Regions from separate parts of the Arthrobacter sp. TMS2-4 genome, predicted to be linked through region 3. Evidence: riboswitches for the same ligand, from Rfam matches in the RefSeq annotation. Region 3 holds a riboswitch; each other region holds the start of a gene.
What was found. Region 3 has a riboswitch for cyclic di-AMP ahead of ACX80F_RS16340 (LysM peptidoglycan-binding domain-containing protein). Riboswitches for the same ligand answer to the same signal wherever they lie in the genome.
Positions count from the first base shown of each region.

Region 1: it holds a riboswitch for cyclic di-AMP, as region 3 does, so the genes downstream of both, ACX80F_RS11380 (NlpC/P60 family protein) here and ACX80F_RS16340 (LysM peptidoglycan-binding domain-containing protein) in region 3, are expected to answer to the same signal.
Region 2: it holds a riboswitch for cyclic di-AMP, as region 3 does, so the genes downstream of both, ACX80F_RS15760 (C40 family peptidase) here and ACX80F_RS16340 (LysM peptidoglycan-binding domain-containing protein) in region 3, are expected to answer to the same signal.

Region 1 is NZ_JBTNDI010000008.1:21,552-24,817, forward strand. It holds gene serC (phosphoserine transaminase) at 1-664, opposite strand, end outside; gene ACX80F_RS11375 (metal-dependent transcriptional regulator) at 915-1,613, shown strand; cyclic di-AMP (ydaO/yuaA leader) riboswitch at 1,744-1,911, shown strand; gene ACX80F_RS11380 (NlpC/P60 family protein) at 1,917-2,888, shown strand; gene ACX80F_RS11385 (HNH endonuclease) at 3,100-3,266, shown strand, end outside.
Region 2 is NZ_JBTNDI010000017.1:30,868-34,133, reverse strand. It holds gene ACX80F_RS15765 (TetR/AcrR family transcriptional regulator) at 1-348, shown strand, start outside; gene ACX80F_RS15760 (C40 family peptidase) at 498-1,445, opposite strand; cyclic di-AMP (ydaO/yuaA leader) riboswitch at 1,452-1,619, opposite strand; gene ACX80F_RS15755 (metal-sensitive transcriptional regulator) at 1,955-2,275, shown strand; gene ACX80F_RS15750 (heavy-metal-associated domain-containing protein) at 2,365-2,580, shown strand; gene ACX80F_RS15745 (heavy metal translocating P-type ATPase) at 2,846-3,266, shown strand, end outside.
Region 3 is NZ_JBTNDI010000021.1:8,131-11,396, forward strand. It holds gene ACX80F_RS16335 (TetR/AcrR family transcriptional regulator) at 1-510, shown strand, start outside; gene ACX80F_RS16340 (LysM peptidoglycan-binding domain-containing protein) at 661-1,572, opposite strand; cyclic di-AMP (ydaO/yuaA leader) riboswitch at 1,575-1,797, opposite strand; gene ACX80F_RS16345 (metal-sensitive transcriptional regulator) at 2,119-2,538, shown strand; partial or broken gene ACX80F_RS16350 (IS481 family transposase) at 2,535-3,266, opposite strand, start outside.

The sequences.
Region 1 (3,266 bases), on a different contig from region 3:
CGATGCGTGCGGCACGCTCGAGCGCTGCGGGGGAGAACAGGCCGAGCCACAGTCCGCCGTCGGACGCGAAGTTCTTCTGCGGTGCGAAGTAGTACACGTCCGCCTGGGAGACGTCGACGTCGAGCCCGCCCGCTGCCGAGGTGGCATCGACGAGGACGAGCGCCCCGTCGTCGGCGCCCTCGACCCGCTGGACGGGTGCTGCCACGCCGGTGGAGGTCTCGTTCTGCGGCCAGGCGTAGACGTCGACCCCCGCCTCCGCCGTCGCGTCCGGTCGGGTTCCCGGCTCGCTCGTGAGAACACTGGAGGCGTCGAGGAACGGTGCCTTGGTCGTGGCGGACGCGAACTTGGAGCCGAACTCCCCGAAGGAGAGGTGCTGGGCCTTCCGCTCGACGAGCCCGAAGGTCGCGACATCCCAGAACGCCGTCGATCCGCCCACGCCCAGAACCACCTCGTACCCGTCGGGGGCGGTGAAGAAGCTACTGAGCCCCTCGCGGACGCGGCCCACGAGGTCACGGACCGGGGCCTGCCGGTGGGAGGTCCCGAGAAGGGAGGCGCCGGCGGCGACCAGGGCGTCGACCTGGCCGCTCCGGACCTTCGACGGACCCGCACCGAAGCGCCCGTCCGAGGGGAGGAGGTGTGCGGGAATGCGGGGCGATTCGCTCATGGGGGCTCCAGCTCTGGGGCGGCGGGGTATCGACCTCATTCTGCCCCAGCGGCTGACGGCCCTCCATTTGTTAACGCCGTCCGGGAGGCATGCCCCGGCCGACGGTCCCGACGTATCCAGGAATTGCCGGGCCCACGATGCCATGCGTTAACCTTGGGAGGCGTGGGGCGGAGCCGGGCTGATGGCCGCACCCCTCACCGGCGTGAGGCATCCAGCCGCGCACCCGCACCGCACCAAGGAGCTGAACCGCATGACGGACCTCATCGACACCACCGAGATGTACCTGCGGACCATCCTTGAGCTCGAGGAAGAGAACATCGTCGCGCTCCGTGCGCGCATCGCCGAGCGGCTGCGCCACTCCGGCCCCACCGTGTCCCAGACCATCGGCCGGATGGAACGCGACGGCCTCGTGGTCGTCTCCGGAGACCGGCACCTGGAGCTTACGGAGATCGGCCGACGCCGTGCCACCGGCGTCATGAGGAAGCATCGTCTCGCTGAGCGACTGCTGAGCGACGTGATCGGACTCGACTGGGCGTACGTGCACGACGAGGCATGCCGCTGGGAGCACGTCATGAGCGAGCGGGTGGAGCGCCGGCTGTACGAGCTCCTCGGCAAGCCCTCGGACTCCCCGTACGGTAACCCGATTCCGGGCCTGGCTGCGATCGGTGGCGTGGAGGCGGAGCAGTTCACTGACGGCGTCGTCACGCTGCTGTCCGCGATGGCCACCTATACCCCCGGCAGCCTGGTCACGCTCGCCCGCCTCGCAGAGCCCATCCAGGTGGATCCCGAACTCCTCACCCAGCTCGACGAGGGCGGACTGCGCCCGGGTGCACGACTCAGCCTCGAATCGGTGGGGGGCTACGTCTCGGTGCGCGTCCCCGGCGTCGAGGGGGCCCTCGAACTGCCGCCCGAGGTCGCCGCACACGTCTTCGTGTCACTCGAGGACTGACCGGAACACACGGGTCGTCACCAGAAACACACCATTTCGTGATCGGAATGTGACATACCTCGCGTCGTGCTGTAGCTTTCAACTCGTGCCGGACTCGCTACGAATCGGGCACTCTCCTGCGAATCGCCTAGCTCTGCCATCGCCGGGGGTCCGTCCGCACCATCGCATGGCAGAGGCGGGGGAACCAATTCTGGGTCTCTGACAAGAGATCCTCGGGGTTAAGTCGCTGTTTCCGCAGCGGCCGGGTGACTCCCATCCGAATCCGACAGCTCACCTCGCAGGCGTTGGGAGAGGCAATCCAACGTGTCCACATGCTCTTCACCGGGCCGCCACCGCGCGCCCCGAAACATCAGTCCGCTGTCCGGTCTGTCCGCCGCCGTCGCCTCCAACGCCGGATCCGTCGGCCGGCAGGCCGCCGTCATCGTCGCCGTATCGGGCCTGGTCCTGACCAGTGGGGTCGCTGCCAACGCCGCTGACGTCAAGCCGCAGCGGGATGTCAGGGTCTCCAACGTCTCATTGCCCTCCGCGCGGACCGCCGTCGTCGCCTCGAACACGACCGAGGTGTCCTTCGCCAGGACCCCGGTCAGGGTGAAGGCCAAGCCGGTCGTCGCCCCGAAGGCTCCGGTGCAGAAGGCTCCCGTCGTGGCAGCTCCGGTCGAGAAGGCACCCGTCGTCGAAGCCCCGGTTCCCGCAGCGCCCGTCGTCGCAGCACCCGTGGCCGAGGTCCCGGCGCCCGCCGTCGCAGCACCCGCGGTCGAGGTCCCGGCGCCCGCCGTCGCAGCACCCCCGGTCGTCGCCGCTCCCGCCGCTCCCGCCGCCGTCGCCGCTCCGGCGGTGGCAGCTCCGATCGCGGCGCCCGCCGCGCCCATCGCGCCGGCGCCCGTCGCGAAGACCCGCACGGCAACCGCCGTACCGGCGTCGACGCCCGCTCCCGCACCGTCCTCCGGCGTTGCGGCGACGATCGCCGCCGCGGCCAGGGGCCAGCTCGGCGTCGTGCAGGACTGCACCCGCCTGGCGAGCAACTCCCTCGCCGCAGCCGGGATCAACTTCCACGGCTGGCCGGCCGGCTACCTGTCCCTCGGCCGCACCGTGAGTGCCGGCGAAGCCATCCCCGGCGACCTGATCTACTATGCGGACGGCGGCATGGGCGCGGCCCACATCGCGGTCTACATCGGCGGCGGCCAGGCCGTCCACGGCGGATTCAACGGCAACACCACGGTCATCGCCCCGGCGGAGCTCGGCTCCGGCGGCGTGTACATCCGCGTGGGCGGCTGACCCCGAACGATCCCGCACAGGAGGACCGGCACGTTGTGCCGGTCCTCCTGTGCGTCGACCGCCGCGGGTGGCAGAAGGAGCAGCCCGTCGGCCCGGCGTTACGCGGACGGCCGGGTGCGGTTTACCCTTGCAGTGTCAATCCGAAGCTCTTCTCCCGATCCCCGGGATGGCAACCGGTTGCGGGGAACAGGTCAGCAATGGGGCACGTCGAATGCGCACTCTCGTTCTGAACGCAGGCTATGAACCGCTGGCGGTCGTCACCTTCCGCCGGGCGCTGGTCCTTGTGCTCACCGGGAAGGCGAGCGTCGTGGCGGAGGACGACGACCCGGTGGTCGGTCCTGCCGACGTCTTCGGGAGGCCGTCGGTGATCCTGCTCAA
Region 2 (3,266 bases), on a different contig from region 3:
CACGCGGAACGAAGTGGGAATCCGCTTCAGACGCTGAGGTCGGTACTTGAGGCGTACGCGGTGATGTTGCAGCAAGTACCCATGGCGGAGGCGCCCGCGTTCCTGCACCAAGGTGTACACGGCGCGCAGACGCAGGAGCATCTGCGCGACTTTCTGGAGGCCTTGATCAGGAGTGCCGTGAAAACGTGCGCGCAGGAGGCCGGAGGAGGTGTCCGCTCGGACATTGCGCCCCGGGAACTTGCCCTGTTCAGCCTGCACGCTGTGAATGCGGCCGCCGCCCTGCCCTCTGCCGATGCAGCCCGCAGTCTGGTCGGTGTGATCGTGGACGGCTTGGTAATACGTCCATAGGTTCGTCCATAGGTCCGCTTCCGGTGAGCGCTCACAAGGAGCGGCCAGCGGCGTGGGGTGTTTTGGGCAGAGAAAAAGCGGCAGGCACCCCCGTCCAGGGCACCTGCCGCCTTCTCAGTCTATGGAGACGGCGTTCAGGTCAGCGAGTATTAGCCGTTGACTCGCACGAAGGACGAGCCAGCCAGGTCAGACAGCGGGTGCTTGATGGTGAGGTTCGCACCGTTCATGCCGCTGCTGATGACTTCGCCGTTGCCGACGTAGATGCCGATGTGACCGGGGCGGATGACCAGGTCACCGGGGGCGGGCGTGGAGACGACCGTGCCGTACTGGTAGAACTGTGTCGGTCCGAGGTCCCCGACGTTCAGGCCGATCGAGCGCAGGGCCCGCTCGACGAGGATGGTGCAGTCCTGGATGGAGCCGAGCTGGCCGTAGGCCGAGGCGACCAGGGCCGCACCGACACCGCTTGCCGAGACATCGCCGGCGGGAGCCGCAGGGGCTGCCGGGGCGATCGGGGCAATATTGGACGAGAGCAGCTGGACACCGGCCGGTGCTGCGGCAGGGGCCGGAGCGGTGTAGGAAACCTGGGTTGCCGGTGCTGCGGCAGGGGCCGGAGCGGTGTAGGAAACCTGGGTTGCCGGTGCTGCGGCGGGCACAGCAGCAGGGCTCGCGGCGGCCGGGGCCCACGTCGAAGCAGCGGAAGCACCGGAAAGGGTGATCTGCTGGCCCGGGTAGATGACCGAGGCGTAGGACAGGCCGTTCTGCGCCAGGAGCGCGTTAAGGCTGATGCCATGCAGGGCGGCGATGCCACCCATGGTGTCACCCGCAACGACGGTGTGGACGCCGGCTGCTGCAGCGGGAGCCGCGGTAACAGGTGCTGCGGTGGCGGGAGCCTGAACGGTGGTGCCGGCTGCTTCCTGCGTGTAAGTTCCGGCCTGGGCGGGAGCTCCTACGGCGAAGACAATACCGCCGGTCGCAGCTGCGATGATGGCCGGCTTGCCCAGCGCTACAGCGCCGGTCTTCGCGGAATAGGACAGCCCTTCAAGGGCGATCGAGTGATTGACGGTGGCGCGGTGGCGCGCTGAAGTGATTCGTGACATGCGTCGGTTGCCTCTCCCATGCCTGCGGGGTGAGCTGTCGGGTTCGGATGGGAGTGCACCCGGCCGCTTCATCCCAAGGGACGGAAATAAAGCGACTTAACCCCAAGGACCACGCGTGGTGGCCCGTACATCTTGGGTCCCCCGTTCCTGCCATACGGATATGAACGGACGTATCCCCGGCAGCGGCAGGACTCGGCATTCTGCCCGGGAGTGTTCCAGCTGGTGCTGTGAACACTCGATGACAATACCCCCCGCTGGTATCAAATGTCACGTTGGGGTAACGAACGCAAGGGAAAGGCCGCATGCAACACGCCGCGCTGCATGGAAGCGGGGCCCGAGGCGAACTTCGCTTGAGCCCGCCATGTCAAGGGCGCACCCGCACTCCCGTAGCCTGAGGCACCTTTTCGGAGCCAAGCAGGGGATGATTAAGGCGTGAAGAAGATCTCACTTCACCCCTCTTGTTTATATACCCCCAAGGGGTATATATTTTTGTTGTCGAAAGGAACGACGTGACCACCGAAACCGAGGCTTCTGTTCAGCGGGGATACACCGCTGATAAGGACGCCTACCTCCGCAGGCTCAAGCGCATCGAGGGCCAGGTGCGCGGTATTGCCCGCATGGTCGATGAAGACAAATACTGCATCGACATCCTCACCCAGGTCGCGGCCATCAATAAGGCCCTCCACGCGGTGAGCATCGGCTTGCTCGAAGAGCACATTGCGCATTGCGTTGTCGGAGCAGCTCATGAATCCACCCAGTCCGGAGATTCCGCCGCCGTCGACGCGAAGGTCAAGGAAGCGACCGACGCGATCAGCCGACTGCTTCGTTGACGGTCCGCCGGCAGCCTTGCCGGCTCCGGGCAACCCTGCCGGGTGCCAGATCCCATTCCTCCCCGCTCTGCCGAGAAAGAGAACATCCCATGCAAACGACCATTAACATCACTGGTATGACCTGCGGCCACTGCGTCTCGTCGGTCATGGAGGAACTTTCCGGCGTGCCCGGGGTCGAGGGGGTCGATGTGCAGCTCAACGCCGGTGGGGTCTCCACAGCGACGATCACGGCCGACGTGGATCCCGATCCGGCAGTGCTGAGCAAAGCAGTAGAGACCGCCGGTTACACGGTCGTCGACAGCTGACCCTCACACCACCACAGCCTGCATCCCGAACGGGATCCCCACCGCGCCTGTGCAGGGCACAGTTCACTTCCGCGGAGGAGTCGGCACGAGGATTTTCGGGGCGCCATTACGGTACTGAACCCCTGGCACCGCCAGGCAAGCGGTAGGACAGGGCCAGCGAAGCAGTACTTCCCGACGTCGTCCAGCGGTGTCATCGAGCACCGCGCCTCACCAGAGGCACCTCACCCACAGCACGTCATCGAAGCCACGGCAAGGAACTAGACGCATGAGCACCGACACAGGCGTGGGCACCACTGCCGGACAGATCATCGATCTCGACATCGAGGGCATGACCTGCGCGTCCTGCGTAAGCCGGGTGGAACGTAAGCTCGGAAAAATCGAGGGTGTTCAGGCCTCGGTGAATCTCCCACTCGAGTCCGCGACCGTCACGGTACCCGAGGGCGTGAGCGTTTCGCAGATCATCGACACCGTCAACGCCATCGGCTACAAGGCGACCCTGCGCAGCGCTAGCCAACCGACTCGGCAGCCCGCTACCGAAGCCACGGCAACCCGCGTGGCCACCCCTGCAGGTCCTTCGTCTACTGGTGCCGGCGATGACACTGCCGGTGTAGTCGCGCCCGGCTACCGGGTCGGTCCGGGATCGGAGGGGAACGCGCCGTCGGGGCTAGGCGGGTTCGCCGAATCAC
Region 3 (3,266 bases):
TCCGACGTGCAGGCCCTGCTGTTGGCGTGGCATGAGCGTCAGATCGGGGAACACCTCGGTCATCTCCACCATGTGCGCGACCAGGCTGGACACTATGTTGCCGGTACTGGACAGCACGATGAGCACGATGGACACGGCACGGATCCGGTTGCGACGGTCCGGGCGGTACTCGAGGCCTATGCGCTGATGCTGCAGCAGTCGTCCATGGATCGTGCGCCGGGGTATCTGCATGCCGGGCCCCATACGGACAGGGCCCACGCGCACCTGCACGAGTTCCTGGCCGAGGTCATCAGTGATGCCACTGCTTCAGCAGATGGTCATGAGCTCAGCACGGTATCCGTGCGCAACGATGTCCCCGTCGATGATCTGGTGTCATTCGCCCTGCATGCGGTGAACGCGGCAGCGATAGCGCGCTCCCCCGAAGCCGCACGCCTTCTGGTGGGCGTCGTCGTCGACGGCTTACTCCGCCACCCGGACCACTTACACGACCTGGACCATCCGAGAAACTGACGCCTTGTCCACCATCGGTCCTGCGAGATTCGTTGGTGTGTCCGAGCAGGGTCCGCGGAGGGGCGTTAACAAAAAGTGGCAGGCGCCCCCGTCCAGAGCACCTGCCACTCTTGTTCAGCTTACGGACGCTGGGCGTCCGCTGAATCTGTGTTAGCCATTGACGCGCACGAAGGACGAACCGGCGAGGTCCGACAGGGGGTGCTTGATCGTGAGGTTCGCGCCGTTCATGCCGCTGCTGATGACCTCACCGTTGCCGACGTAGATGCCGATGTGGCCGGGGCGGATGACCAGGTCACCGGGGGCGGGGGTCGAGACGACCGAGCCGTACTGGAAGAACTGCATGGGACCGAGGTCTCCGACGTTCTTGCCGATGGAACGCAGGGCCCGCTCGACGAGGATGGTGCAGTCCTGGATGGAGCCGAGCTGGCCGTAGGCCGAGGCGACAAGCGCTGCGCCGACGCCGCTGGCGGGGACCGCAGGAGCCGCGGGGGCTGCCGGGGCGATCGGGGCGATAGAGGCAGAGGTCAGCTGGAAGCCGGCCGGTGCTGCGGCAACGGGGGCCGCAACGGGGGCCGCGACAGGAGCTGCAACGGGGGCGGGGGCTGCGTAGAAGACCTGGCTGGCTGGTGCTGCTGCGGGGACAGCGGCCGGGCTGACGGCGGCGCTGGCTCCTGCGGTGAGCTTGATCTGCTGTCCGGGGTAGATGACCGATGCGTAGGACAGGCCGTTCTGGGCCAGGAGCGTGTTGAGGTTCAGGCTGTGCTTGGCAGCGATGGCGCCGAGGGTGTCGCCGGCAACGACGGTGTGGACGCCTGCTGCAGCAGGCGCTGCGACGGGTGCCTGGGCGACGGTGCCCACAGCGCTCACAGTGGCTTCCTGGGTGTAGGTGCCGGCCTGTGCGGGGGCGCCGACGGCGAAGACGAGGCCTCCGGTTGCTGCTGCGATGATGGCGGGCTTACCCAGTGCTACTGCACCGGTCTTCGCGGAGTGCGACAGGCCTTCGAGGGCGATGGAGTGGGTGACGACGGCGCGGTGGCGCGCCGGAATGGACGTACGTGACATGGTGATTGCCTCTCCCATGCCTGCGGGGTGAGCTGTCGGGTTCGGATGGGAGTTCACCCGGCCGTCGTTCAAGCCTGTGCATTCCTTCAGTCGCGGACGCAACGTGCAGGTCGTGCCTAGGTTGTCGGATCGACTTAACCCCGAGGGTCATCGCACCAGTGAGTGCGGTGGCCCGGTGGAAACGTGGTTCCCCCGTCCCTGCCTAATGGGTTGTACGAACGGGTCCCGGATGCAGCGGCAGGGCTCGGCATTCTGCGCGGGAGAATGTTCTCGACGGGTGCCGGGAACATGCGATGACAATACCCCAGGGTGGTATCAAAGTCACGTTCAGGTAACGGCCTGCGGCGTGTCTTCGCAACACGCCGTGAGCCGGATACCGGATGGTTACCAAGGTCAACAAAGCGCCGCGGATATGCCGCGGATATAGGGACAAGGGACCTAATCGGCAGCGATACTGGAAGCTGCTGCGCGAGGGGCGCAGCAGGGGAAGTCACCAACGATCTTGGGCCGGCACAACCGGATCGCATCGATTGGTGGTGAAAGGAAATGACCGTGAGCTCCGAAACCGGAACGTATGCCAGCACTGCAACATCTCACGAAGCGGTCTCCGCAGCAGCCGGTGAGGCCACAGAGATCCACACCGGCCAGAATCAAAAAGCGATTGGGCGCACAGCTCACGGGTACGCAGCGGATAAGGATGCGTACCTGCGACGCCTGAAGCGCATCGAGGGCCAGGTGCGCGGTATCGCCCGCATGGTCGACGAGGACAAGTACTGCATCGACATTCTTACCCAGGTCGCCGCGGTCAACAGCGCCATGCACGCGGTCAGCCTCGGATTGCTTGAGAACCACATGCAGCACTGCGTCGTTGACGCAGCTCAGGAAGCTGCGACGAGCGGATCCTCGGACGTCATTGACGCCAAGGTCAAGGAAGCAACCCAGGCGATCAGCAGACTGCTGCGCTAGGTGTACTGCCCAGGCAGGTTGGTTAACCGTGTGATCGGTGGTTTTCCTCCGATGGCGGTGTGGGGCCGGTGGTGATTGTATTCGTGGAGCCATCCGGGCAGGGCTGCGCGGCGGGCTGATTCGCTGTTGTAGTGGCGGGAGAATGCCCAGCCGTCGGCGAGGGTGCGGTGGAAACGTTCGATCTTGCCGTTCGTCTGAGGCCGGTAGGGGCGGGTTTTCTTGGGCTTGATTCCGAGCTCGATGCAGGCATCCCGCCAGGCGTGGGAGCGATAGGCGGAGCCGTTGTCGGAGAGCACGCGCTCGACGGCGACTCCGCGGGCTTCGAACCACGAGATCGCCCGTCGGAGGACACCGATCGCAGTGATCGCGGTCTCGTCGCCATGGATCTCTGCATAGGCGACGCGGGAGTGGTCGTCGATGACCGTGTGGACGAACGCCGTGCCGAGGAGTTCGTTGCGGTGTTTGCTCCGCGCGGTTCCCGGTGTCGACTGTCGGTTCTTCCGTCCTTGCTGCCGTCCGACATAGCGGTGGCCGCCGCCATCCGGGATGTTGCCGATCTTCTTCACGTCGACGTGGATCATCGCCCCGGGTTTGTCGTGCTCGTATCGTCGGACCAGTTCCCCGGTACGGACGTCGACATGGCGGAGCCGATTCAATCGGCAGCGGGTCAGCACCGCATGGACGGTCGAGGCCGGCATCCCGAGACGAGCACCGATCCCGACGGGTCC